One region of the Streptomyces sp. NPDC001843 genome, then DNA from elsewhere that is predicted to be linked to it. Evidence: riboswitches for the same ligand, from Rfam matches in the RefSeq annotation. Region 1 holds a riboswitch; each other region holds the start of a gene.
What was found. Region 1 has a riboswitch for cyclic di-AMP ahead of ACFYZQ_RS21680 (NlpC/P60 family protein). Riboswitches for the same ligand answer to the same signal wherever they lie in the genome.
Positions count from the first base shown of each region.

Region 1 (6,960 bases):
GCCACTCGATGTCCTTCGGGGCGGCCGTCGTGGACGGCAGGGGCCACGTCTGCATGCGCTGTTCATCCCTTGCGTGGAAGTTCTGACGTTCTGCCAGATCACGGTCCCGGGGCGTGCGTAGCCTCGCGAGTAACGGCATGGGTACGGTGAGTGGTGTACCCGGCGTGGATCCCGCGGAGGTATGCGTGTCGACCGAGGTCAACTCCCAGCCGCCGACCGCCTGGCGGTACTGCGGCAGCCAGATCAAACTGTGGCGTGCGGACGCCGGCGTCGGGCGGGAGGCACTGGCCAAGGAGGCCGGTTACGACTACGAGTACGTCAAGTCCATGGAGAACGGCCGCCGTCGGCCCACCTTGCGGCTACTGCAGATCGCCGACCAGGTGTGCGGGGCGGGCGGGAAGCTGGTTGCGGCGCAGGAGTATTTGAAGCCGGAGCCGTTCCCGGCGCGGTCGCAGGAGTTCATGGCCATCGAGGCCGAGGCCATCAGCTTCTCCTGTTACGAGCCGCTGCTGATTCCGGGCTTGTTGCAGACGGAGGCGTATGCACAAGCTCTGATCGGGGGCAGCTGTCCGCCGCTTGACGATGAGACCGTGGCTGAACGCGTCGCTGCCCGGCTACGCAGGGCTGAAGCGTTGAGGCGCAGGACGGGCGTGATGTACGGCTTCCTCATCTACGAGGCAGCGCTTCATACTGGGGTTGGCGGGCCGGAGGTCATGCAAGCTCAGTTGCGGCACCTGCTGGAGATCGGCGGCCTCCGCAATGTGTCGATCCAGATCTTGCCATTCGGGCGCTGCGGCGGAGTTGCGCTTAACGGCCCGGTCGTGTTGCTGGAGACTGAAGAGCACGAGCTCTACGCGTTCGCGGAGGGGCAGGGGACGAGTGCCCTGTATGTGAACCCGAGCAAGGTAAGTCAGCTGACACGTAGGCATGACATGATCCGCATGCATGCGCTCAGCGTTGAGGAGTCTGCCGAATTCATCAGAGGGGTGGCGGAGAAGCAGTGAGCGACCGGCTCGCATGGTTTAAGTCCAGCTACAGCGACAGTGAGGGGAGTAACTGCCTCGAAGCCGCCTTTGACTGGCGTAAGTCCAGCTACAGCGGCACTGAAGGCGGCAACTGCCTCGAAATCGCCTCTTGCCCCCACACCATCCACGTCCGGGACTCGAAGCTCGGCCCCGACAGCCCCCGCTTCACGGTCACCGGCCCCGCCTGGACCGCGTTCATCGCGTCAGCGACCGTCACGCCACCCGCGTAGCCCCCGCGAACGGCATCTCGTCGACAGACGCCAGCCGCACCGGCGCGGACGGGTTCGGGGCGTGGATCATCTGGCCGTTGCCCACGTAGATGCCGACATGGCTGATGCCGGAGTAGAAGAACACCAAATCACCCGGGGCGAGTTCGGACCGTGAGACACGGCGGCCCGCGTTGATCTGGGCGTACGTCGTGCGGGGCAGGGAGATGCCGGCGGAGCGGTAGGCGGCCTGGGCCAGGCCCGAGCAGTCGAAGGCGTTCGGGCCGGTCGCGCCCCATACGTAGGGGCTGCCGAGTTTCTGGTAGGCGTACGCGACGGCCGCCGCGGCACGTGAGTTGGAGGCCCGGGTGTGCGGGGCCGGCCGCGAGGCGTGCTCGGCAGGGGGCGGCACACGGTCCTGCGGGGACAGACGTGACAGCAGCCGCCTCGCCTCGGCCAGTTTCGCCGTCACCGTCTCCTTCCGCCGCTTCAGCTCCGCCTGGCTGGATCTGAGGGACGCCAGCTCGACGTGGGCGGCGCCGCGCAGTTGTTCGATCTCCCGTAGGTGCTTGCGTACCCGTGTCACCGCCTGGGCCTGCCGGTCGCCGGCGCGTTCGGCGAACTCGGCGCCCTCCAGGTACTGGTCGGGATCATCGGACAATGCCAACTGCAGAGCGGGGTCGATCCCACCGGCGCGGTACTGCGCCGTGGCGATCGAACCGAGCGCATCGCGGGCCGTGTTCAGCTTCTGCTGCTTGCGGGCGGCCTCGTCCCGCAAGGTGTTCAGCCGCTGCTGGGCCGTGTCGGCCTTCTCCTTCACGCCGTTGTACTTCTCGGTGGCGGCCTCCGCCTGCTGGTACAGCCTGTCCACCCTGGCCCTGACCTGGGCCGGTGTCAGCCGCGGCGCCGCGTGCCCGGTTCCGTCGAAGCCCGCCGCGGTCGCCGCGCCCGCCAGGGCGATGGTGGCCGCCGTCCGGGCGGTGTTGCTGCTGAGCGGGCGCTGTCTGGGCTTGCGGTGCGCTGACACCTGGACCGTTCACGTCCTCTCGTACGACCGTCGACCCGCCCGTGGGGAGCGGTTCACGCGTCCGGCGACGACCCGCGCGGGGCCGCCGCCGGACCTTCTCGGCGGTGGTGCCCGACTGCCGCCCCTGGCCCGGGCGGCGGTGGGGAGCCGGTCACCTGGTGGAGGACGCTAAACCGGTCTGTGACGGCTTGGTAACGCATTGTGCGTAACTGACCCGACAGGACCGCCCGGTGTGCGCCGATGACCGCGCTCCCGGCGCACAGCTGCCGACTTGGGGCGGTGCACTGACCGATGTGGCGGTTTCCGGGGCAGGCGGGAGCCGTGGGGTGCTATGAGGCGCATTTGTGCGGGCGGTTAGGCTCCGGCCTCATGGACGTACTCATCCATCTCTTCGTCGGCCTGCACATCATCGGCATCGCCGCGCTCCTCGGCGGCTTCCTGACCCAGATGAAGGCGATGGGCCGGGGCGAGGCCCGCTTCGTTCCCGCCATGCTGCACGGCGCGCTCACCATGCTGGTCACCGGTGTGATCCTGGTCGGGCTCAACCAGGCCGACGACCACCACGTCAACAACATCAAGATCGGCGTGAAGCTGGCCCTGCTGATCGTGATCCTCGGGCTCGTCTACGTGAAGCGGGACGAGGAGCGGGTGGACAAGGGCCTCTTCGGTCTGGTGGGCCTGCTCACCATGGCGAACATCTTCATCGCCGTGCTGTGGACGTGATCGCGCCGACGACGGCCGCGAGCCACGCGGCGACCGAGATCCACACCAGCACCACGCCCGGGCCCCGCAGCCAGGGGATGCCCACGGTGGCGCCGACGGACAGCGTGGCGGCCGCCGTCATCCCCATCGGGAACACCGTCGACCAGCGGCGCACGTCGTAGCCCGGCCGAGGGCGGGCCGCCTCCGCGAACAGCAGGACGGCGTAACAGGCCAGATCCAGTACGAGCAGCGCGACGGTCACGGTGCGCAGGACGTCCCGGTCGTCGTCGCTCCACAGATACAGGTGCGGACTGTCGGCGGCGATCAGCCGCGCCCCGGCCAGCGCCGAGATGGCGAGCGCGCCGCCCGCGATCCATTGGTCCCCGGCGCCCTCGACGACCTGCCGCGGATCGAACCGGGCCAGGGCCAGCGCGTAGAACAGCAGTCCCAGCCAGAAGAGCACCAGCGCCGTGTGCGCGAGCCACGCCGTCGACGTCGCGTCGGCCAGCACGGCCGCGGACACGGCGAGCGCCTGTGTGGCCACGCAGCCCATGAACGCCGTCCCCGGCATGCGCCGCCCCCAGTGCCGTACGACGGGGGCGAGCAGTACGGGCCAGAGCACGGCCGCCAGCGCGAGCAGCGCCTCGGCCAGGACCTGTCGGCCGAGCAGCGAGAACCGGGTCCCCAGTACCGCGGTGCCGGCGACGGCGGTGAGCGCACCCGGCGTCTCCGCCTCCGCCGCCCACCGCTCCCGTTCGAACACCAGTCGGGCGGCGAAGGCCGCCGCGAATCCCAGCCAGGCGGCACACGCCACCCCGAGGGCGATCCGTGACAGCACCGCGTGGCCCGCGAGCAGCAACCCCACCGACACGATCCCCGTCGCCATCACGGCGGCACCACCCGCCGGTGAACGCCGGGCCCACCAGACGTGCAGGGGTGAGGAGGAGCCGGGCATGGGCCGATGCTAGGGGCCCGGTGGCTCAGGCCGGTCGCACCACGCTGTGGATGATCGATTCGCCGTCGTAGTAGATCGACTCCTCGCGGACGTATGCGCCGGGCTTGGGGGCGTGGATCATCATGCCGTTGCCGATGTAGATGCCGACGTGGCTGATGTCGTCGTAGAAGAAGATCAGATCACCGGGCTGGGAGTCGGCGAGCGAGACCGTCGTGCCGGCGTCGACCTGGTCGTAGGTGGTGCGCGGCAGACTGACGCCGGCGGCCCTCCAGGTGGCCTGGGTCAGGCCGGAGCAGTCGTAGGAGCCCGGACCGGTGGCGCCCCAGACGTACGGCTTGCCTATCTGCGCACGGGCGAACTCGATCGCCTTCGCGGCCTTGGTGGCGTACGAGGACGACGAGCCCGTGGACGTCGAAGGGGGGGTGGAAGGGGCCGTGGAGGGAGGCGTCGAGGGGGACGCGGTGGCGCCGGTGTCCTGCTCGGCCGCACGTTCGGCCGCCTGCTGCTTCGCGAGCTCCGCCGCCTTGCGCGCGGCCTCCTCCCGCTTCTGCTTCTCGATCGCCGCCAGCCGGGCCTTCTCCTGGGCCGTCAGCGTGGACAGCAGCTCGCGCGCGGTGGCGAGCTTCTTCTGGACGGTGGCCTTGGCGGTGTGCAGCTCGTTCTGCGACTCGGTCAGCGTCTCGAGGCTCGCCGTGGCCTCCTGTCGCTTCCTCGTCGTCGCGGACTGCTCGGTGACGTAGTCGTCGACCGCGCCCTTCTCCCGGGAGGTCAGCCGGTTCATCAGCTGGGTCTGGTCGAAGTAGTCCTGCGGGGTGTCCGCGAGCAGGAAGGTGGCGGTGTCGGGGGCGGCGGCCCCGGTCCGGTACTGGGCCGCGGCGAACGAGCCCAGCTTCTCACGTGCCTTGTTGAGCTTCTCCGTGCGCTTGGCGACCTCGTCGAGGAGGGTGTCGACCCGTCTGCGCTGCTTGCCGGTGTTCTCCTTGGCCGCGTTGTACTTGTCGGTCGCCGACTCCGCCTGGCGGTAGAGGGAGTCGACCTTCTTCTCGACCTCCTCCAGGCTCGGCCTGCCGTCGGCGGCTGGGGCGGCGGGGGCGGCGTCGGCCGGCTGGGAGAGCAGGGCCACGGAGGTGAGAGCGGCGGTGGCGAGGGCGGGCTTGCGGATTCCCGCGACTCCCGTACCCGAGGAACGCTTGCGGTGCGACGCCAACGGAGGCGACTCCTTCCAGTGTTCCGCCTACCGGGTTAGCTGTCGGGTTCGGGCGGGTGGTTCGGAAGGGTTGCCCTACGGTCCTCGTCCTTGCGGGAGAACGGACCGATTCACCCCAGGTCTCGGTGTGGGTCCCCGGCTCCGGCTGGCGTGGGGGCGCGCGCCGGACTCGACGGAGGCCGCGCGGCCCGGCGACGTTCGCCGGTGGGGGTCGTGCGGCCTGCCAGGCACGGTAGCCAACTCGTGTGGCTCATGTGAAGGTTGATGCACGTTATGCCCGATAGATCTTATGATTTACGTAAGGGTTTCCGTCCGCGTGACGGTGTCGCTCCGGACCGTGAGTGAAGGGCGGACCGGTCATCTTTCCGGGGCGGCGGCCGGTTGTCGGTGGCGCGCCCTAGACTCGGAGAGCGATGAGCAGCCTCTTTGACGACAGCTTCCTGGCGGACCTCCAGGCCCCTCGCGGGCACGCGGAGGAGCCCCCGCCGCCGCCCGAGGACGATCACGCTCCGGAACCGGTTCCGGACGATCTGTTCGGCGGGAAGTTCGACGTGCCGCCGGACCGATGGGGGTCCCCCCGCTCGAGCGAAGCCGAGAGTGGGGGAGAGTACTACCGGAACGGCGCCCCCCGCCCGGCCGTCGACGCGGCCGCGCTCCTGGAGGGGCTGAACGAGAACCAGCGCGCCGCCGTCGTCCACTCCGGCTCCCCACTGCTCATCGTGGCCGGCGCCGGGTCCGGCAAGACCCGTGTGCTCACCCACCGCATCGCCCACCTGCTCGGCGAGCGGGGCGTCCACCCCGGTCAGATCCTGGCGATCACCTTCACCAACAAGGCCGCCGGCGAGATGAAGGAGCGCGTCGAGCAGCTCGTCGGCCCGCGCGCGAACGCGATGTGGGTGATGACCTTCCACAGCGCGTGCGTGCGCATCCTGCGCCGGGAGAGCAAGAAGCTCGGCTTCACTTCGTCGTTCTCGATCTACGACGCCGCCGACTCCAAACGCCTGATGGCCCTGGTCTGCCGCGACCTGGACCTCGACCCGAAGCGCTTCCCGCCGAAGTCCTTCAGCGCCAAGATCTCCAACCTGAAGAACGAGCTGATCGACGAGGAGGACTTCGCCGCCCAGGCGGCCGACGGCTTCGAGAAGACCCTCGCCCAGGCCTACGCCCTCTACCAGTCGCGGCTGCGCGAGGCCAACGCCCTCGACTTCGACGACCTGATCATGACGACGGTCAACCTGCTCCGCGCCTTCCCGGACGTCGCCGAGCACTACCGCCGCCGCTTCCGCCACGTCCTCGTCGACGAGTACCAGGACACCAACCACGCCCAGTACGCCCTCGTGCGCGAGCTCGTCGGCACCGCCGAGCACCCGGTGGACGTGCCGCCCGGCCCGGACGACCTCCAGCCCGCCGAGCTGTGCGTGGTGGGTGACGCCGACCAGTCGATCTACGCCTTCCGCGGCGCGACGATCCGCAACATCCTCCAGTTCGAGGAGGACTACCCGGACGCGACGACGATCCTGCTGGAGCAGAACTACCGCTCCACCCAGACGATCCTCTCCGCGGCCAACGCGGTCATCGAGCGCAACGAGTCCCGCCGCCCCAAGAACCTGTGGACCAACGCCGGCACGGGCGCCCGCATCACGGGGTACGTGGCCGACACCGAGCACGACGAGGCGCAGTTCGTCGCCGAAGAGATAGACCGCCTCACGGACGCCGGCGAGGCCAAGGCGGGGGACGTCGCCGTCTTCTACCGCACCAACGCCCAGTCCCGTGTCTTCGAAGAGGTCTTCATCCGCGTCGGCCTGCCCTACAAGGTCGTCGGCGGTGTCCGCTTCTAC
Region 1 covers NZ_JBIATQ010000008.1:229,626-236,585, reverse strand. Annotated here, with positions in the region: gene ACFYZQ_RS21710 (ATP-binding protein) at 1-55, opposite strand, end outside; gene ACFYZQ_RS21705 (helix-turn-helix domain-containing protein) at 186-1,004, shown strand; gene ACFYZQ_RS21700 (DUF397 domain-containing protein) at 1,001-1,255, shown strand; gene ACFYZQ_RS21695 (NlpC/P60 family protein) at 1,239-2,258, opposite strand; gene ACFYZQ_RS21690 (hypothetical protein) at 2,628-2,981, shown strand; gene ACFYZQ_RS21685 (tellurite resistance/C4-dicarboxylate transporter family protein) at 2,959-3,915, opposite strand; gene ACFYZQ_RS21680 (NlpC/P60 family protein) at 3,941-5,122, opposite strand; cyclic di-AMP (ydaO/yuaA leader) riboswitch at 5,130-5,283, opposite strand; gene pcrA (DNA helicase PcrA) at 5,536-6,960, shown strand, end outside.

Region 2 (6,960 bases), on a different contig from region 1:
CTCGCTGCCGCTGTCGAAGGTGGCGATCGAGTTCCAGCCCTTGCCGATGACCTTGAAGCCGTCGGCTCCCTTGGCGAGGTCTCCCTCGGACTTCGGGGCGCTCTTCCCGGGCTTCGGGAATCCCTTGCCAGGCTCCGGGAAACCCTTGTCGGCGTCGTCCTGCTGGGTGACCTTCGCGCCCTTGGGCGGGGTGAAGTGGAAGGTCGAGGCAGCCGGCTTGGCGAAGCTGACCTGGGTGAAGCCCGCGTCCACCACGGCGGCGCCACCGCTCGCCGGGGTGAGGGTGAACTTCAGCGGCAGCCCTGTCTTCGCGTCCACCGCGATGCTGATCGCACCCACCGTGGTGCCGGACTGCTTCGGCTTGACGAGCAGCTTGTAGGCGTCCCGGCCGGCGACCTGGACGGTGCCGTCGACGGTCACGGACGTGGTGTCGTCGACGGACTTCAGGGCCTCGTCGGCGAAGTCCTTCGGCGTGGCGGGGGTCTTCTCCCGCCGCTCCTTGCCGTGCTGCTCGGCGGTGCCGTGGTACACCTCGTTGGACTTGCTGTCGTAGCCCCACACGTCCTTGCCGTCGTGGATGAGGCTGTACTCGGCGGCACGCTCGATCAGCGACACCTTCTGGCGGTCCGGCCCGTCGGCCGCCACGCGCAGGGTGTGGCTGCCCGTCAGCAGCTCGGTGAACTTGGACTGCGGGTCCGCCGACGATCCGCCGCCGCCCTGGCCGGCCCCGGACAGCAGGCCGCTCTCCAGGCCGCCGAGATCCGGCAGACCGAGGTCGGTGCTGACCCGCACCGTGCCGGAGAGCTGCTGCACGTCCGACTTGGCGATCTTGTCTATGAGCTGCTGAGCGGTGATCTTCGGCAGATCGGGGTCACCGGAGTCGGCGAGCGCCGGGACCAGCCCGATGGTCGCCGCCGCCACCCCCACCACCGCGACCGGAACGACGTAGCGGGCCGCCTTGCGGCGTCCGTCGACCGTGGTGTCGCCGGCCGTGGTGTCGCCGGCCGTGGTGTCGTCGGCCGTGGTGTCGTCGGATTCGTACGGTGCCATGTGTGCCTTACCTCCGTCGTCGGCGGCGGCCGTCCTCGCACATTTGGTCCCACCCTGAGCCGCCATTCTCACCCGAATCGGTGAGGAGTGGTGATTTCCGTGGTTTCCATCTGACCAAATCGGCCGTGAGGATGCGTCAGCCCCGGGAGGCAACTCGACGTACGCCTGCGGTATGACACCGGAAGGCGGGATCTCCACCTGACCCGTAGGGGTCGGGGGCACAAGTGAGCGGGACGCCCACTAACCGGCCCGGTGGACCACCGCGTCGCACAGTTCCATCAGCGCCGCCTTCGCGTCGCACTCGCGCAGTGGGGCGAGCGCGGCACGCGCGTCCTCCGCGTAGCGCACGGTGTCCCGGCGGGCCTGCTCCAGTGCCGGGTGGGTGCGCAGGCCGGCGAGGGCCTCGGCGTGCCGGGCGTCGTCGGTCAGGTCGGAGTCGAGCAGGCGGCACAGGGCGATGTCCTCGGCCAGCCCGAGCCTCGCGGCCCGTTCCCTGAGGCGCAGCACGGGCAGGGTCGGGATACCCTCGCGCAGGTCGGTGCCCGGGGTCTTGCCGGACTCGTGGGAGTCGGACGCGATGTCCAGGACGTCGTCCGCGAGCTGGAAGGCGACGCCGAGCCGCTCGCCGTACTGGGTGAGGACGTCCACCACGGTCTCGTCGGCCCCGGACATCATCGCGCCGAAACGGCAGGAGACCGCGACCAGCGAGCCGGTCTTGCCGCTCAGCACGTCCAGGTAGTGCTCGACCGGGTCCCGGCCGTCCTGCGGCCCTGCGGTCTCCAGGATCTGCCCGGTGACCAGCCGCTCGAACGCCAGGGCCTGCACCCGTACGGCCTCGGGGCCGAGGTCGGCGAGGATCTGCGAGGCGCGGGCGAAGAGGAAGTCGCCGGTGAGGACGGCGACGGAGTTGCCCCAGCGGGTGTTCGCGCTGTCCACGCCGCGGCGCACCGCGGCCTCGTCCATGACGTCGTCGTGGTACAGCGTCGCCAGGTGGGTGAGCTCGACGACGACGGCCGAGGGCACGATCCCGGGTGCGTACGGGTCCCCGAACTGCGCCGCGAGCATCACGAGCAGCGGCCTGAACCTCTTCCCGCCCGCACGCACGAGGTGCTGCGCGGCCTCGGTGATGAAGGGGACCTCACTCTTGGTGGCTTCGAGCAGGCCCTCCTCGACAGCCGCCAATCCGGCCTGGACATCGGCTTCCAGAGCCTGGTCCCGCACGCTCAGCCCGAATGGCCCGACGACGGTCACGAGGGGTCTCCTGTCTGCTGGTGTCTGCTGGCGATTACGCGGTTTGTCGATAGGTCGCTGCCCTCACTCGAGTCAGCGTATCCGGTCAGCTTTCGATCACCGAGGGCGCCCACGGTTACAGGCCGGGCGCTATCGGATCACGACCGTTATGTTTTCGATCGGTCGATAAGGACGGATATTTATCCGCTTACCCGGAAGTACGACTGAAGTGCCTCGCCTAAAGCAGCCGACTCCCACCGCCACGCCCACCGCGATTACCCGACGCCGCGCCCTTCATGCCCTATTTGCCGCGATTGCCATTTCGTGAATTGGGTCACTCCGCCCGACTGGAGGAGCCCACCACCTCAGCCCGCGTTTCTCCGTTCACCTATGGCCAGTTGAGGCTTGGCAGAAGCAAAGGATCAAGTGCCTCATACGCTACACAACAAGGTCAACTAGGACTTTGTGTGAATCCGACGCTTGTTTCGGACATGTGCTCTCGCATACGTTCCCGGCCGTCGGGCGGACGCCGAATCCTGCCGCCGCCCGTCACACCCATCGACGAACTCATTCGCGTACGGCAGGAGCGGGGGACCCAGGTAAGCCGCCGGTCCGGGCGACACCCGTCGTCCCGGAACGGCTCGGGGTGAAGTCGTGCCGTCTTCGGGCGGCACGGCCGGGCACCTCCCAGCCCGAACCCGACAGCTCACCTCGCAGGCGACGGAGAGGAACTTCGCCATGCCTGCTGCCGCTCAGCACCGCCCTGCCCGCTTCGCCCGCATCGCCCGCAAGCTCGCCGCCGCGGGCACCGGCGCCGCCGTGATCGCCCTCCCGCTGGTCGGAGCGACCAGCGCCTCGGCCGCCACGCCCACGCCCGCGCCCAGCACGGTCACGTACCCGAACAACCTGGACGGCTGGATCCGCGACTCGCTCGCGGTCATGGCGCGGCACGGCATCCCGGGTACGTACAACGGCATCTACCGCAACGTGATGCGCGAGTCCTCGGGCAACCCGCTGGCCATCAACCTCTGGGACTCCAACGCCGCCGCCGGCACCCCGTCCAAGGGCCTGCTGCAGGTCATCGCCCCGACGTTCAACGCCTACCACGTGTCCGGCACCTCGTGGGACATCTACGACCCGATCGCCAACATCACGGCCGCCTGCAACTACGCCGCCCACCGCTACGGCTCGATCGACAACGTGTACGGCGCGTACTGACCGGCTGACCGGTTCCCTCAAGGGAAGAGTCTTTCGAGGACGACGGCGATGCCGTCGTCCTCGTTCGACAGGGTGAGCTCGTCGGCCACCGCCTTCAGTTCCGGGTGGGCGTTGGCCATGGCCACACCGTGCGCGGCCCAGTCGAACATCGGGATGTCGTTCGGCATGTCCCCGAAGGCGACCGCCCTGTCGGGGCTCAGCCCGAGGTGGTCGGCGGCCAGCGCCAGCCCGGTCGCCTTGGTCACACCGCACGGCTGCAGCTCGACGGTTCCCGGTCCCGACATGGTGACCGTCGCCAGCGAGCCCACGGCCTCGCGGGCCGTGGCGGCCAACTCGTCGTCCGTCAGCGTGTGGTGCCGCAGCAGGACCTTGCTGATCGGCTCGCACCACAGGTCGTCGCGCCGCCGGACCCGTACGGCGGGCAGCGTCGGGTGGGGCATCAGATAGCCGGGTTCGATGAGCGTGAGCCCGTCCACCCCGTCCTGGTCGACGGCCGCGTACACCTCCCCGGCCTCGGCCTCGATCTTGCCGAGCGCGGTCTCGGCCAGCTCCCGGTCCAGGGTGACCGACCACAGCAGGCGGTCGGCGCCGGCGTCGTACACCTGTGCTCCCTGGGCACACACCGCGAGCCCCCTGCCGCCGAGGTCGTCGAGCAGCGGCCGCACCCGCGGTGCCGGGCGCCCGGTCACCACGAGGTGCCGGGCACCCGCCTCCCCGGCCCGCGCGAGGGCGGCCAGGGAACGGTCGGAGAGGGTGTCGTCGCCACGCAGGAGCGTTCCGTCGAGATCGGTCGCGACGAGGGTGAAGGCGGGGAGCGGATATCCGGGGGGTGCGGCCATGATCAGAGAATACGGACACCACGCCCCGGCAACTCACCGCTGTTTTCGGCCTCAGCCGTGCGCCGCCGCCAGGTGCTTCGCCAGACGAGGCGACGCCGGCTCGTGCCGTAGTAGGAAGCGCGTGACCGGGCCGCAGGACGCCGCGGCGGGAAAGCCTGTGGATCAGACACATCCGCCACCCTGCCCGGCACACTGCCAGGACTCGAGACTCACCCGTAACGTGTGGCCCGACCACATGCCACGGCCTGCAGTGATGGCACGGATGAGAGCGAGGCAGCACCCCATGCTCCCCTTCGACGTCCCCGAGGGCGATCCCTTCGGCCCGCACAACCTCCCCTACGGCGTCTTCTCCCCGGCCGGCTCGGACGAACAGCGCGTCGGTGTACGGCTCGGCGACCATGTCCTCGACGCGGGCGCGGCGGCGCGGGCGCTCGGCTCGCCCTACGCGTCCCTGCTCGCGCACCCCACCCTCAACCCGCTGCTGGCCGCCGGACGCACGGCGTGGTCGGACGTACGGCGGGCCCTGACCGCCTGGGTGACGGTGCCCGCGCACCGGGAGACCATCGAACCGCTGTTCCACTCCCTGTCCTCGGTGACCCTCCACCTGCCCTTCGAGGTCGCCGACTACGTCGACTTCTACTCCTCCGAGCACCATGCCCGGAACGCGGGCCACATCTTCCGCCCGGACGCCGAGGAACCGCTGACCCCCAACTGGAAGCACCTCCCGATCGGTTACCACGGCCGCTCCGGCACCGTGGTGGTGTCGGGCACCGACGTCGTACGGCCATACGGGCAGCGCAAGGCTCCAGGGGACCCGGCCCCTGTGTTCGGGCCCTCGACCCGCCTCGACATCGAGGCCGAGGTCGGCTTCGTCGTGGGCGTGCCCTCGAAGCGGGGCGAGCCGGTTCCGCTCGGCGACTTCCGCGAGCACGTCTTCGGGCTGACCCTGCTGAACGACTGGTCGGCGCGGGACATCCAAGCCTGGGAGTACGTCCCCCTCGGACCGTTCCTCGGCAAGTCCTTCGCCACGTCGGTGTCGGCGTGGATCACACCGCTGGAGGCCCTGGAGGACGCGCGCGTGGCGCCGCCCGAGCGGACCCACCCGGTGCTTCCCTACCTGGACGACTCCGGCGAGGAGCCCGGCGGCTACGACCTGCGGATCTCCGTCGCGATCAACGGCCATCCGGTGTCCGAGCCGCCCTTCTCCACCATGTACTGGACGGCCGCGCAGCAGTTGGCGCACATGACCGTGAACGGTGCGTCGCTGCGCACCGGTGACCTGTACGGGTCGGGGACCGTGAGCGGACCCGAGGAGCGGCAGCGCGGATCACTGCTGGAGCTGACCTGGAACGGGCGGGATCCGCTCGACCTCCCGGAGGGCAAGCGGACCTACCTGGAGGACGGCGACGTGGTGACGCTGTCGGCGTGGGCGCCCGGGGCGGACGGGGTCCGGGTGGGGCTGGGGGAGGTCAGCGGTCGGGTCGTAGCAAGCAGCTGACACAAATACGGGTCGCCACCTCCATCCCGTCCCGCGAGTTGGAGTCGGCGGGTCTGCTCCGCGCCCGACGGGGCGCGGGCACCCGCGTCGCCCCGCTGCCGGCCCGGTACGGCGTCCCGACCCGGCCGAACCGGCCGATGCCGCCCGCGGGTTCGTGGCGGAGGCCGGGGCCCTCGGTGCGGCGGACGACGAGGTACTGGGGGCGCGGACGGTGAGGTGCTGGGGGGGGCGGCCAGGGGAGCGCTGCAGGAACAGGTGCGGGCAGCTCGAGATCGGCCGGTGTTTGCCGATGACGACTGACTCCGGGCCCCGTCGGCGTCATACTGGCGTAACAGCGTGCACCACCTGAACCGCCACCCGGACCAGCCCTCCGTCCGTCCCTGTCTCCGACCAGGAACCGGAGCCCCCGGCATGACCGTCTGCCTGCTCCTGCTCAGCGTCGTCGCCCTGACGGCCGCCGTGCCGGTGCCGCGCGCGTTGACCCGGGCATCGTGGGCCGAACGGGAGCCCGTGGTCGCGTTGTGGGTCTGGCAGTGCCTCGTCGCCACCGTGCTGCTGTGCTGCCTGACCGCGCTGGTGCTGGGGACCGCCGCCGTCTTCCACACCGTCCGCGACCGCGTCTTCGCGCCCGCGCCGCCCGCCGTGACCGCCGCGTACGACCTGTCCGCCGCCCCGGTCTGGGCCGTCTCGCTCACCGTGCTGCTCGCCTGCGGGGCCGCGTGGACCACCGCGATGCTCGGCCGCGAGCTCTTCGAGGCCCGTCGGCGCCGCGGCCTGACCCGGGCCCATCTACGTGAACGCGCACCGGAACTGCCCGCCGGGCTGCCTGCCGCGCGGGGCCCCATGCTGGTGCTCGAGGACGAGTACCCCGACGCCTGGTGGATGCCGGGGCACCCGCCCCAGCTGGTCGTCACCACAGGCGCCCTGCAGCGGCTCACCGACCACCAGCTGGACGCCGTCCTCACCCACGAGCGCGGCCACGCCCGCGCCCACCACGACTGGCTGCTGCACCTGTCCACCGCCCTCGCCACCGGCTTCCCCCGCGTACCGCTCTTCGCCCACTTCTGCGACCAGACCCACCGCCTGGTCGAGCTGGCCGCAGATGACGCCGCCTCCCGCCGCTGC
Region 2 covers NZ_JBIATQ010000031.1:7,602-14,561, forward strand. Annotated here, with positions in the region: gene ACFYZQ_RS39605 (outer membrane lipoprotein carrier protein LolA) at 1-1,050, opposite strand, end outside; gene ACFYZQ_RS39610 (polyprenyl synthetase family protein) at 1,291-2,301, opposite strand; cyclic di-AMP (ydaO/yuaA leader) riboswitch at 2,830-3,013, shown strand; gene ACFYZQ_RS39615 (transglycosylase SLT domain-containing protein) at 3,019-3,498, shown strand; gene ACFYZQ_RS39620 (HAD family hydrolase) at 3,516-4,337, opposite strand; gene fahA (fumarylacetoacetase) at 4,621-5,835, shown strand; gene ACFYZQ_RS39630 (M56 family metallopeptidase) at 6,247-6,960, shown strand, end outside.
Region 2: linked by a shared signal. The riboswitch ahead of ACFYZQ_RS39615 (transglycosylase SLT domain-containing protein) and the one ahead of ACFYZQ_RS21680 (NlpC/P60 family protein) in region 1 are both predicted to bind cyclic di-AMP.

Region 3 (6,960 bases), on a different contig from region 1:
ACCTCGGTCGCCTCGTGCCAGTCCAGCTCCCGCAGCCGGCCCTCGGACACGCCCCACTGTTCGAGGTGGGCGCCGACACCGAGCGGGACGGCGAAGAGGGTGTCCGTCCCGGCCAGCGCCTTGATCGTCGGCATGTCCAGATGGTCGTAGTGGTCGTGGGAGATGACCACGACGTCGACCGGGCCGAGCGCGGCCAGGGGCAGCGGCACCGGGTGCAGCCGCTTGGGTCCGGCGAACGGGAACGGGGAGCATCGCTCGCCCCAGACGGGGTCGAACAGCACGCGCTGTCCGTCGATCTCCGCGAGCACGCTGGAATGCCCCATCCAGGTCAGCCTGAGGCCGGTGGCGGGCGGCTTGGCGAGGTCGGCGACGGTGGTGGGGTGCACCGGAACCGTGCCCTGCGGGGAGCGCCGGGGACGGGTCTCCTTGTCGAAGAAGACCTTCGCGAAGTCCAGGGTGGAACCGGAGGGCCGGGTCCGGGCGGTGCCTCCGGGGTTCTGGAAGACGCCGTCCTTGAAGTGGGGCGATCTGCGGATGCGCGCGAGGCGCTCACCGCCGGGGTCCGCGCCGAAGGCCGCGGGCCGCAGCGCGCGGAGCCCGGAGCTCAGGGAACCCAATCCGGTCACGGTACCTCCAGGTGGAGTCGGCGAGGTCATCCATTATGGTCGGCCGCCCCGGCGACCGGGGACGGCCGGGGTCCGGTTCCGCTTGCCCGCCCACCGGAGCCCCGATACTGTCGGACACTTCCCCCGTACTGACCAGCTGTTCAGTAGCCTCCAGGAGCCCGTATGACGCCCCCCCTGATGTCGTTGGTCTGGACGGACCACGTCACCGGACGCCAGGGTTTCCTGGTCGTCGACCGGCTGGTGCGGGGCGTGGCCAGCGGGGGCCTGCGGATGCGGCCCGGCTGCACCCTCGAGGAGGTGACCGGGCTCGCCCGCGGCATGACGATGAAGGAGGCCCTGCACTACGACCCGGGGAGCCGGTACGTACCGCTGGGCGGCGCCAAGGGAGGCATCGACTGCGATCCGCGGGACCCGGGGGCGTACGGGCTGCTGGTGCGCTACCTGCGTGCGATGCGGCCGTACATCGAGAGCTGCTGGACCACGGGCGAGGACCTCGGTCTCACCCAGGACCTGGTCGACCGGGCGGCGGCCGAGGCGGGGTTGGTGTCGTCCGTGCAGGCCGTGTACCCGCTGCTCGACGACGAGGCGGCGGCCCGGCGGCGGCTGGCGGAGGCCTTCGCCGTCGAGGTGGACGGCATCGGCCTGGACGAACTGGCGGGCGGCTGCGGGGTGGCCGAGTCGGTGCTCGCCGCCCTGGACCGGACCGGGGTGCCCCGCGCGGGGACTCGGGTGGCGGTGCAGGGGCTGGGCACCATGGGCGGGGCGACGGCGCGTTTCCTCGCGCGCGCGGGTCTGCGGATCGTGGCCGTCGCGGACATCAAGGGAACGATCGCGAATCCGGCCGGCCTGGACGTCGAGGCGCTGCTCGCCGCGCGGGACGCGTACGGCACCGTGGACCGCGCCGTGCTGCGGCCCGGCGACCGTGAACTGCCCGGCGGGGCCTGGCTGTCCGCCGAGGCGGAGGTGCTGGTGCCGGCGGCGGTGTCGTACGCGATCGACGCGGCCGACCAGGACCGGATCACCGCACGCTGGATCGTCGAGGCGGCCAACATGCCGGTGCTGCCGGAGGCGGAGGAGGCGCTGTCCGCGCGTGGGGTGACCGTGCTGCCGGACGTGGTGGTCAACTCCGGCACCAACGCCTGGTGGTGGTGGACGCTGTTCGGGGACGTCGGCCCGGACGCGGAGGAGGCGTTCGCCCACATCCGGCGTTCGATGCGCGCCCTGGTCGATCTGATGCTGGCGCGCGCGGAGGCCGAAGGGACGACTCCCCGGGCCGCCGCGCACGCCATCGTGGCCGACCGGCTGCCGGTGATCACGGAACGTTTCGGGTGGTACCGCTGACCGGACGGCCGGACCGTGTCGCTGCGGCGCCCGGGCGACCGATTAGGGTGACCGCGTGGCGAGAGTGCGGTTGAGCGTGGCGGAACGGCGGGGGGAACTGCTGCGGGCCGCCGTCGAGCAGATCGAGGCGCGGGGTGTGGCGGCGGTGCGGATCGCCGACGTGGCCTCGGCGCTCGGCGTGAGCAACGCGCTGGTGCTGTACCACTTCTCGACGAAGGAGAAGCTGGTCGCCGCCGCCTTCGCGCACGCTGCCGAGGGCGATCTGGCGCATCTGCGGGGGCTGCTGGGGCGCCGTACCTCCGCGCTGCGCCGACTGCGGGCCGCCGTGCGCTGGTACGCGCCCACCGGTCAGGCCAAGGGCTGGCGGCTGTGGATCGAGGGCTGGGCGGTGGCGCTGCGCGAGCCCGCCCTGCGGGAGGTCACCCGGGATCTGGACCGGCAGTGGAAGGCGGCGATCGCCGAGGTCATCGCCGAGGGTGTCGACGCGGGAGAGTTCGTCTGCCCGGACCCGGCCGCCGCGGCCCTGCGCCTGACGGCTCTGCTCGACGGCCTCGCCGTCCAGTTGACCTCCTACGCGGGCGCGGTGCCCCGGTCCCGGACCCAGGAGTGGGTCGACGAGGCACTGGCCCGCGAACTGGGGGTGTCACGGGAGGCGTTGACCGGGCGTTAGCGCTCCGGGCGGGGCGGCGCCGCCGGCCCCGCCCGGAGCCCCGGTCAGGCCACCGAGGCGATGCGCGTCCTGATGTCGTCCGGGGACAGCGCGCCCTTGGCCGTCACATGATCGCCGGAGGACTCCCCGCGCAGACGGCGGCCGATCCACGGGACCAGGTACTCGCGGGCCCAGTGCACGTCGTCGCGGCGGATGTCGAGGGCGCCCCGGGCCGGGAGCGGGGGCCAGGGCTGCTCCGGGTCGGCCGGGACCTCGAGGCCGAGCACCTGGCCCGCGCGCAGGGCCACGCGCGTGTGCCCCTCGGGTGAGAGGTGCAGCCGGTCGTGGTCCCAGGCCCGCCGGTCCTGGACGGCCCTCAGGGACCACAGGTCGAGGACGGGACAGCCGTACCGGTCGGCGATGGCCCGGACATGGCCGTTGTACGTGGCGATCTTGCCGCGCAGATGCTTGAGCACGGGCACGCCACGGGTGTCGAAGCCGGTCGTCACCATGACCGTGCCGGCGACGGAGGCGAGCTGTGCCACCGCCAGCTCGAAGCGCTCGGCCACCTCGTCGGGATCGGTGCCGGGGCGGAGGATGTCGTTGCCGCCCGCGCAGAAGGACACCAGGTCCGGGGCGAGTTCGACGGCTCGCGGGAGCTGTTCGGCCACGATCTGGTCGAGCAGCCTGCCGCGTACCGCGAGGTTGGTGTACCTGAAGTCGCCCTCGGGCCGCCGGTCCGCGAGCAGCACCGCGAACCGGTCGGCCCAGCCGACGAACGCCCCGTCGGGGCCAGGGTCGCCCACGCCCTCGGTGAAGCTGTCCCCCACCGCCACGTACGACCCGATCACTGATCTGTTGTCACTCTTCGAATCGTCTGCCACATCGGACCATGATTCACCTTCCGATGTGACCTACGCGACCGTAATAAAGGCTTGACGGGCGGTGAGATAACCCACTTCGCCGACATGCGCCAGACGGGAATACGCCAACACGGGACGCACCGAAGGCCGGACCCGGGGATCGGGGGTCCGGCCTTCGGCGACCTGAGCGGCCCGTGGATCAGGCGACGGCGACGCCGTGCGAGCGGAGGTAGCCGACCGGGTCCACGTCCGAGCCGTAGTTCGGGGTGGTGCGGATCTCGAAGTGCAGGTGCGGGCCGGTCACGTTGCCGGTCGCGCCGGAGAGACCGAGCCGCTGCCCCACCGTCACCGTCTGGCCGGCCGAGACGGAGATGGAGGACAGGTGGCCGTACTGCGCGTAGTGGCCGTCGGCGAGCCTGATCACGACCTGGTTGCCGTAGGCGCCGCCCCAGCCGGCGGAGACGACCGTGCCAGCCCCCACGGCCTTGACCGGGGTGCCGGTCGGGACGACGAAGTCGACGCCCGTGTGGTAGCCGCTGGACCACATGCCGCCCGGCACGTGGTAACCGGTTCCTATGGTGGCGCCCACGACCGGGAGGGTGAAGCCGGTGGAGGCGGCCGACGCCACGGAGGACCGCGTGTCCGAGCGGGTCGCGGACCGGGGCGTGGACTGCGAGGCGGAGGGTCGGGTGGACGTGGCGGACTCGGTGCCGGTGTGCGCGGCCCGCTTGCCGATGCTCAGCTTCAGACCGGGGTGGATCAGCGAGGGATCGCTGCCGACGGCCTCGCGGTTGTCCGCGTAGAGCCGGTGCCAGCCGCCGCTCACGTTCTGCTCGTCGGCGATCTTCGAGAGGTAGTCACCGGCCCGCACCGTGTAGGTGTGCACGCCCGACCGGGCCGCGGAGGTCTCCTTCTGGGCCACCGGCACGGCCTGGACGGCCCCCTTGGGGGCGGACTCCTTGGCGGTGGACGCCGTGGCGGCATGGGCGCCGCCGGCTCCCATGAGGGGCAGGGCCAGCGCGGCGCCGCCGGTTCCGGCGACGGCGATCGAGCGGGTGAAACGCCGGTTCTTGGGACGGCGGTGCTTACCCTTCGCGGGCATGGCGAGTTCCTCTCCGGCGCCTGCGAGGTGAGCTGTCGGGTTCGGACTGGAGCTGCCCGGCCGCGCGCGGCGCGGCTTCACCCCGAGCCGTTCCGGAGACCGGAACAGGCAGTGTTGCCTGGTGGGTCCCCCGCTCCTGCCGTGCACGGGTGAGTGTCTGCGGGCCCCGGGCGGCGGCAGGATTCGGCGTTCCGTCCGGAGTGGTGGCGAAGGTAAGCGAGCGGGGCGCGAACGGACAAGCGAGTGGTTCCCGTCGACCGCGTTTGGCTTGATCCGTTTTGGGTAACCCCTGTCACCCTCCGTGAGCCCCCTCCGGGGTCACTCTTCAATTCCCCGGAAATCCCTACCGATTACGTGGACATGACGCGTGACGGACAGTCATGGATATGACGCTCCTCACGGAACGTACCTCCATGACCCTCTATTTCAGGCCTGGTTACCACAAAGAGCCCAATTGGGGCACAAGCATCAGATGCGGCGCAGGCGGACAACGGCCGCATCCAGATCGCCACGCAGGCGGGTGTCCAGTCCATGGTGCAGCAGCACGGCACCTCGGTGGACTTCGCCCGTTTCGCGGCATTCGTACGACGCCGTCGGATCGAGGCCGCGCAGCCGCACCGCCGGGACCGGCTCGCCGTACCGCTGCGCCTGGAGCCACGCCAGCACGACCGACTCGTCCCCGAGGGTGTACTGCACCGCGCTCAGCCCGCCCTCCGGCGGTCGCAGCCGGTACAGGTCGCCCTGCTGCACGACCGGGCGGATCTCCTTGTACAGCTCCACCCACTGGCGTGCCTCGGCGAGTTCCTCCTCCGTCCACTCAGAGAGGTCGCCGCCGACGCCAAGCACCCCGGCCATGGCGCTCACGAACCGGAAGCGCAGGCTGCTGACCCTCCCGTTGAGCTGGGTGTTCGGACTGTCGGTGACCCAGGCGGCCATCACCCGCGCGGGGTGGATCTGACTGAAGCCGTGCTGGATGGCGAGCCGGTCCAGCGGGTCGGTGTTGTCGGAGGTCCACACCTGGTCCGTGCGGCTCATCACGCCGAGGTCGATCCGGCCGCCGCCGCCCGAGCAGGACTCGAACGCCACACCGGGATGCGCCGCCCGCAGCCGGTCGAGGAGCGCGTAGAAGGCGCGGACGTGGTCCACCCACAGCCGCTGCGGATACGGCTCGCCCGGCCACCCGGCGTCGGTGAAGCAGCGGTTGAAGTCCCACTTCACATAGTCGACGGGGGCGCTGGACAGGAGGCCGTCCAGCTGCTGCCAGAGGTACTCCTGGACGTCCTCGCGGGCGAGGTTGAGGACGAGCTGGTTGCGGAACTCCGTCCGCTCGCGCCCGGATTGGTACTGCACCCAGTCGGGGTGGGCCCGGTACAGGTCACTGTCCGGGTTGACCATCTCCGGTTCGACCCAGATGCCGAACTGCATACCGAGGGCGTGCACATAGTCCGCGAGCGGCTTCAGGCCGTTCGGGAAGCGGTCGGGGTTGGGCGTCCAGTCGCCGAGCCCGGCCCGGTCGCTGGTACGGGCGCCGAACCAGCCGTCGTCGACCACGAACAGCTCGACACCGATCGCGGCGGCCCGCCGGGCGAGGGTCGCCTGCTGCTCCTCGGAGATGTCGAAGGTGGTGGCCTCCCAGGAGTTGAACAGGACGGGCCGGTCCCGGTCCGCGTCCGGGATGACGTGGGCCCGCTGGTAGGCGTGCCAGGCGCGGCTGGCGCCGCCGAAGCCGCCGTCGCTCCACAGGCCCGCGAAGACGGGCGTGGTGTAGGACTCCCCCGGCGCCAGCGTCAGCAGGCCCGAGTCGTCGTAACCGGCGCCGCCGGTGATCTGGACGCGCGCGTCCGGAAGTTGGGAGACCGCGATCCGCCAGGACCCCGACCAGCCGAGGGCGCAGCCGTAGACCTCGCCGTGCTCCTCGCCGGCGTCGGTGTGCAGGGCGACCCAGGGCAGGTGCTGGTGGCCGGTGTGACCGCGGCGGCTGCCGATCACCTTGTCGCCGTACGTGAGCGGGGCGCTGGTCAGCAGGGACTCGGCGGCCCAGCGGCCGTGCAGCTGGGACAGTCGCCAGCCGTCCCGGTCGGGCAGGGTCCAGGTGGCCGCGTCGGCGCGCAGCAGCTCCACACGCGCGTCCCCCTCGTTGCCCACGGTCACCCAGCGCTCGAGGACGTCCCCGCGCATCCGGTAGTGCAGCGTGAGCGACACCCCGTCGTCCCTGAAGCGCAGCCGCAGCTCGTCGCCCTCGGCGTCGTACGCCTCGAAGGCCCACTCGGTGCCGCGCCGCTCGTCGGTGCGCACGGACAGGGCGGGCCGCACGAAACGGGGGCCGCCCTCGACCGGGTACTCCTCGCGGCCGTCGAGCGGGGACTCGAAGGGCCGGTA
Region 3 covers NZ_JBIATQ010000011.1:5,796-12,755, reverse strand. Annotated here, with positions in the region: gene ACFYZQ_RS26195 (MBL fold metallo-hydrolase) at 1-626, opposite strand, end outside; gene ACFYZQ_RS26190 (Glu/Leu/Phe/Val dehydrogenase dimerization domain-containing protein) at 789-1,967, shown strand; gene ACFYZQ_RS26185 (TetR family transcriptional regulator C-terminal domain-containing protein) at 2,023-2,637, shown strand; gene ACFYZQ_RS26180 (SGNH/GDSL hydrolase family protein) at 2,682-3,467, opposite strand; gene ACFYZQ_RS26175 (peptidoglycan DD-metalloendopeptidase family protein) at 3,679-4,581, opposite strand; cyclic di-AMP (ydaO/yuaA leader) riboswitch at 4,586-4,743, opposite strand; gene ACFYZQ_RS26170 (alpha-galactosidase) at 5,050-6,960, opposite strand, start outside.
Region 3: linked by a shared signal. The riboswitch ahead of ACFYZQ_RS26175 (peptidoglycan DD-metalloendopeptidase family protein) and the one ahead of ACFYZQ_RS21680 (NlpC/P60 family protein) in region 1 are both predicted to bind cyclic di-AMP.